Regions from separate parts of the Serratia sp. HNCC26DJ206 genome, predicted to be linked through region 1. Evidence: predicted binding sites of a transcription regulator. Region 1 holds the regulator's gene; the other holds the start of a gene.
The links. Region 1 encodes Fur, which represses iron uptake genes when iron is present. Its sites were predicted from a motif close to ATAATAATGAGAACNACTATCAA; they were not measured.
Positions count from the first base shown of each region.

Region 2: feoA (ferrous iron transporter A) is a predicted target of Fur. The motif match lies at 2,240-2,262, and genes of this name have one in related genera.

Region 1 covers NZ_JBXUGP010000015.1:30,505-33,932, forward strand. The annotation lists gene ybfE (LexA regulated protein) at 1-20, shown strand, start outside; gene fldA (flavodoxin FldA) at 284-823, shown strand; gene fur (ferric iron uptake transcriptional regulator) at 1,155-1,601, shown strand; gene AC2A1E_RS11645 (beta-N-acetylhexosaminidase) at 1,794-3,428, opposite strand, start outside.
Region 2 covers NZ_JBXUGP010000012.1:124,246-127,673, forward strand. The annotation lists gene feoB (Fe(2+) transporter permease subunit FeoB) at 1-1,804, opposite strand, end outside; gene feoA (ferrous iron transporter A) at 1,886-2,107, opposite strand; gene AC2A1E_RS10275 (Tex family protein) at 2,384-3,428, opposite strand, start outside.

The DNA.
Region 1 (3,428 bases):
AAGAGCAGCCAGAGCCATGATCTCTTCAGCCGCACGCGCGGCTCGGCGTTAAGGATGACGCCGGATCAACACCGCTTGTAGTGATTCCCCGGTATCGCATAAATGCGATAAAACCCCAGAGCACATTTCTGGCATGATAGATATTTACCGGTAAGAGAGAGTCACCACGCTGAACTCTTGCCTTGATCTCACGTAAGACGATACCCAAAAGGCTCGACGTTGCAGGTAAGCAACCCGCGAACTCCAAAGGTATATCCACTGAATTAAAAAGGTTATCTGCAATATGGCTCATGTAGGCATTTTCTTTGGCAGCGATACTGGCAATACCGAAAACATTGCCAAGATGATCCAGAAAAATCTTCAGCAAAAATATGGCAAAGACGTGGCTGAAATTCACGACATTGCCAAAAGCAGTAAAGAAGATCTGGAAGCTTTCGACATCCTGCTGCTCGGCATCCCAACCTGGTATTACGGTGAAGCCCAGTGTGACTGGGATGACTTCTTCCCAACGCTGGAAGATATTGACTTCAACGGCAAACTGGTGGCGCTGTTTGGTTGTGGTGACCAAGAAGACTATGCAGAATATTTCTGCGATGCGATGGGTACCATCCGTGACATCATTGAACCACGCGGTGCTGCGATCATCGGCCACTGGCCAACCAAGGGTTACCACTTCGAAGCCTCTAAAGGCTTGGCAGACGACCATCACTTTGTCGGCTTGGCCATTGACGAAGATCGTCAGCCTGAGTTGACCAACGAACGCGTAGATGCCTGGGTCAAACAGATCAGCGAAGAGCTGAGCCTGGCTGACATCGTCGGCTAAGTACCCCTTTCCAGATATTGTACAAAAGCCCTGCAAAGCGCATAGTGTTGGCTACAGGGCTGCTATCGGTATCGCGGATTAGAGTAATAGAAGCAACAAGTCTGTAACTTCCCGCACCATCAGGGTAGACTGCGGCATCGGTTTATCCCATCCATCATCAAGACGTTGCATGTACCCTATGCAACAGCGCAGATATACCTTTGTTAACGACCGACGGTTTCTATTTAGGGCAAGCGGTTCTATAATGAGACGCAATTAACTCTTTGTGCCGACCGATGCCATAGGCTAAAACGCCTCAACTTGATTAGCATAGTAACAGGACTGAATCCGCATGACTGACAACAATAACGCATTGAAGAAGGCCGGCTTAAAAGTCACGCTTCCGCGACTCAAAATCCTGGAAGTCTTGCAGGATCCGGCATGCCATCACGTCAGTGCGGAAGATCTGTACAAAAAACTGATAGATATGGGTGAAGAAATTGGCTTAGCAACGGTTTACCGCGTGCTGAACCAATTTGATGACGCGGGCATTGTGACTCGTCACAATTTTGAAGGCGGTAAATCCGTATTCGAACTGACCCAGCAACATCATCACGACCACCTGATTTGCCTGGACTGCGGCAAAGTGATCGAGTTCAGCGACGAGCCTATCGAAGTACGTCAGCGTGATATCGCCAAACAGCACGGTATCAAGCTCACCAATCACAGCCTGTACCTGTACGGCCATTGTGAGGTGGGTGATTGCCGCGAAAACGATACGCTGCACGATAAGCGATAACTCTGGCCTGCCAGAAATGAGAAACCGCCTTGATGGCGGTTTTTTTGTGCCTGCGATTTACAGATAAAAAATCCCCGGACAGGCCGGGGACAATGATAATGCCAAATATTACACTCTCTTATAGCACTTTTCTCTGACACGGGACTTCACCTGCAGCCCATCCGCCGACACGCAAATGGGCTGAGTTTTGGCTTAGGCTTTTACCGGCTCAGCACGGCTGAAGCGTTTGCCATCCGGGCTGACCGCGCGGATTTGAACATCACCCGCAACGGCCGGGCGAGCACGATCGTCATAGCGCTGCCACTGTTTGCCACCGTCGGTAGAATATTCAATCCCCAGACCTGGTAAGGCGATATTAGCCTCCAGTTTGCCATCGACAACGCGTGCCCCCGGAACTGGCAGACGGTAGCTCACGCCACTTTTATCCAGCTTGGCCAACTCACGTTGCCCGATCAGGTTGGCAAAGTGCAGCCAGTCTTTTTCTAGCGCCTTGGTATCGACCTGATGGGTTTCGCCACCTTTGTATTCACGGCCGGCTTTATAGTCCTGTTCCCAGCTCGCACGATGCCAAGCACGTTCCGCAACCGACAGCGCTCGTGGGTAAATCATATATTCCATTTGCTGATCGGTACGCACAACCTCACTCCACAGCTGGGCTGAAAGACCATAAGCACCCGGCCATGGTTTATCACTCTTGGCAGTGAAGTGGTTGCCATCACGGTCAACCGAAGTTTCAGCGTTTTGTGGCAGGTTGTCTGGCGCGAAGCTGAAGATCTTCTGCTCATCGCTGAAGCGGGTGCCCCAGTAGTAACCATGCTCTTCCGGGGTCACTTCATAAGGGAAATCCATGTAAACGTAATCCGGGTTGGAGAGCACAACGTCATAACCCTTGTTCGCCCAGTCGTTAGCCGAGTCGAAGCCGCCCCAGTACAGGGTATCCCAGAAGTTCACCGCAACATTCTTAGTCGCGAAAGCTTTCGAGTCTTTGGCATCTTTCAGGCCATCCTGCCACGCCTGCATTCTGTCAATACCGTGCGCTTTCACCAGTTGGCTAACTTCAAGCCCGAAGTAGCTCGGCAAGTGCTCCATATCTTCCACTTTGCCGCCTTTGATGATCGCCTGACAAACCTCAGACTTGGCCCATGGTTTATCTTCTTTGCTCAGATCAAGAATGCCCTTGCCCGCTTCCGGCTTCTTCACATCGGTATAACCAGCACCCAAGCGGATATTCTTCGCTTCATCCCCACCAAAGTGCCAGGTTTGCAGTGGTTGACCGGCTTCTTTGTGCATCTGGGCGACTTCACCAATCACTTTATCAACAAAGTTTTTGGATGAATCCAGGCACGGGTTCAGGTAGCTCTGACGGTTAAAATACTGCACTGAGGTGGTATTAGAGGTATCTGTCGGATCCACCAGACGGAACTCATTCGCCTCTTTCTCTTTACCTTCGGCCAGCAGTTTCTTGTAGCGCGCTTCCATGGAAACAATCGCAGCGCGAGCATGCGCAGGCATGTCGATCTCAGGGATCACTTCAATCTGGCGCGCCTGGGCATATTTGACGATATCGATGTAGTCCTGACGGGAGAAGAAACCACCGTGCGGTTCTGGGCCTGAACCGTATTGTGGCAGCAGACAGGTGGTTTCGCTCAGGTCATGGCAACGCTGCCCACCCACCTCGGTCAGTTCCGGCAAGCCTGGGATCTCAATGCGCCAGCCTTCATCATCCGTCAGATGGAAGTGGAATTTGTTCAGCTTATAGGCCGCCATCTGATCCAACAGACGCAGCACCGCATCTTTATGGTGGAAGTTACGCGCCACATCCAGGAA
Region 2 (3,428 bases), on a different contig from region 1:
GTTGATTGGTGATGTGTTCGGCGGTGTACAGCGTGTTGAGCGTTCCCACCACCACTTCTTTGGCCATTGCTCCGGTAACCAGGCCGACGGTCGCCTGCCAGTTATCGCTGTGTACGCCCATCGGTTGCAGCAGCGGTGTGAGCACTTTGGAAACCGAGGCCAACGCTGAATCATTGATGCTGTCTACCGGCTTGCCGCTGAACGAGAAGCTGTTCAGGCCACCGATCAGGATACTGGCAATCACAATGACTTTCCCGGCGCGCAGCACAAAACCTTTCAGGCGTTGCCAGGTCTGCAACAGCAGGCTTTTCAGGTGGGGGACGTGATAAACCGGCAACTCCATGACGAACGGTGATGCTTCACCGCGCATGATGGTGTATTTCAGCACCAGGCCGGTAAGAATAGCGACCACGATACCCAGCATATACAGCGAGAACACCACGCCAGCGCCGTCTTGGCCGAAAAATGCCGCAGCGAATACGGCAAAGATCGCCAACCGCGCACCGCAGGACATAAAAGGAGCCATCATGATGGTGATCAGGCGTTCACGTTGGGCATCCAGCGTGCGTGCACCCATGATCGACGGCACGTTGCAGCCGAAACCGACGATCAGCGGTACGAAGGATTTCCCCGGCAAGCCGAGCGCCTGCATCAGGCGATCCATCACAAAGGCGGCGCGCGCCATGTAGCCGGAGTCTTCCAAAAAGGACAGGAACAGGTACATCATGCCGATCTGCGGTACCAGTGGCAGCACGGTATTGATACCGCCACCGACACCCTGTGCCAGGAAAATGGTCAGCCATTCTGGGAAATGCAGAGTATAACCCACCCATTGGATCCCCTGAATAAAGATGGCCGCCGAACCGAGATCGAAGATCGGTTGCAACGCACCGCCAATATTGATCGCCAGCAGGAACATCAGGTACATCACCAGCAGAAAAATCGGCACGCCGAGCCAGCGGTTGAGGATCACTTTATCCAGCATTTCAGTCAGGCGGTTCGGCAGAGCTTGCTGCGCGTTACTGACGGCATCGCAAAGGGTTGCGATCGACTGGTAACGGGCATCGGCAATCACCAGCGCCGGATCTTCCTGCTGCTGTTGTTGCAGCGCCTGCCTGGCCTGCGGCAGCAGAGCGATAGCATTACCGGCCAACTGGTGGCTATAAATATCCCCTTCCAGCATTTGCAACGCCAGCCAGCGGCGCTGTTCGGTGGGCAGATTCTGCGGCATGGCATCGGTCAAGGCGTTGACTTGGTCTAGCAGCAACGGCGGGTAATTTACCAAGGCTTTGAGCTGATTGAACCGATGACCGTCGATCATCTGTTTCAGCATGCCAATCCCGTCGGCTTTGGTAGAAATCAGCGGTACGACCGGGCAACCCAGGCGTTCAGACAAAGCCGCAAGATCAATCTCGATGCGCTGGCTTCTGGCGATATCCAGCATATTCAGCGCCACGATGCAGGGAATGCCCAGCTCCAGCAGTTGCAGCGTCAGGTAAAGGTTACGTTCCAGGTTTGACGCATCTACCACGTTGATCAACAAGTCAGCGTCGCCGCTCAGGATGTAATGGCAGGCGATCTGTTCGTCAAGCGAGGTCTGTTCGGAGATGGTGGTGAGCGAGTAGGTGCCGGGCAAATCGACCAGAGTAACCTGCGATTGCGCTGTGGAAAACTGGCCCTCTTTGCGTTCAACCGTGACTCCGGCCCAGTTACCGACCCGCTGACGCGCACCGGTAAGCTGGTTGAACAAGGTGGTTTTCCCTGAATTCGGATTACCTATCAAGCCAATGGTGATTTTTTTCATAATCCAACGTGATATCAGTAAATTAAGTACCGGCCATGCGCAGAAGCACGGCAAAAGCCTGAGGCGGGGGGCGGCGTGTGGTTACTGGCCGTCGAGCAGGATCAGGTCCAAATCTTTTTTCCGCAGCACCAAGCTGACGCGGCGGGTTTTTATTTCTATTGGATCGCCGAGTGGTGCAACGCGTACTACTTCAAATAATGAACCGGGCAGCATCCCGAGCGACAGCAGTTTCTGTCGGTAAGCGGGGCTGATTTCACTGGAGAAACCGGCAATTTTATAAGTCTGTTTAGGAAGAAGATGCATATTACCTTCTTGGTGATCAAAACGTTCCCGTTGGAACGTTGCTTTCAGAACAGTTTTGCCCTGGCTACCCGAGAGGGGTAAATGGAGCCGAAACAGCTGAGCCATGGAGTGGCCCAATAAACACGCAACATAATAATAGTGAGAACGATTATCGTAATCAATACAAGAAACAGGGTTGTTGACTGCTAATTGTACTACTTTCTTGCGGTGCATCAAAAATAAGTGGAAATCTTATCTGGCAGAGGGCGGGGTGAACCCCTCCCTCTGCCGTTAGGCTTAACGTTTCTTGCCAAACGCCGCAGCCAGCGCGTCACCCATGGCACTGTTGTTTGCCGGGGTGGTGGTGCGTGGTTTTGCTGCTTTATTGGCAGGCGCGCGTGAGGCGTTGTCGCGTGCTGGAGCGCTGTTGTTGCTACCGCTGCCACGGCGCGATGAACCTTCGCCCGGTTGCTCATCCAAGCGCATGCTGAGTGCGATACGCTTGCGTTGCAGATCGACCTCCATCACCTTCACTTTGACGATATCACCGGCTTTCACCACGGTGTGCGGATCCTGCACAAACTTATCTGCCAGCGAGGAGATATGCACCAGGCCATCCTGATGTACGCCGATATCCACAAACGCACCGAAGTTGGTGACGTTGGTGACCGAGCCTTCCAGAATCATCCCGACTTGCAGATCGTTCAGCGTTTCCACGCCTTCTGCAAAGGTGGCGGTTTTGAATTCTGGGCGCGGATCGCGGCCCGGTTTTTCCAGCTCTTTCAGGATGTCGGTCACCGTTGGCACACCGAATTTCTCATCGGTGAAATCGCTGGCTTTCAGGTTGCGGATGGCGTTCGAGTTGCCCATCAGATCCTGCAACGCCTGCTGGGTCGCGGCCAGAATGCGCTCCACCACCGGGTAGGTTTCCGGGTGAACGGTTGAGGCATCCAGCGGGTTATCACCGTGGTTGATACGCAAGAAGCCCGCACACTGTTCAAAGGCTTTTGGCCCCAGGCGGCTGACTTTCAGCAGTTGATCGCGGTTGCTGAAACGGCCGTTTTCATCACGCCAGGTGACGATGTTCTGTGCCATCATACGCGTCAAACCAGCTACTCGGGTCAATAAAGGCACGGACGCGGTATTCAGATCCACACCCACGGCGTTTACGCAGTCTTCCACCACTGAATCCAGCTTCTTCGCCAACTGGCTTTGGCTGACGTCATGCTGGTATTGGCCGACGCCGATGGATTTAGGGTCGATCTTCACCAGTTCGGCCAGCGGATCCTGCAAGCGGCGGGCAATGGAAACTGCACCGCGCAGCGAAACATCAAGGTTCGGG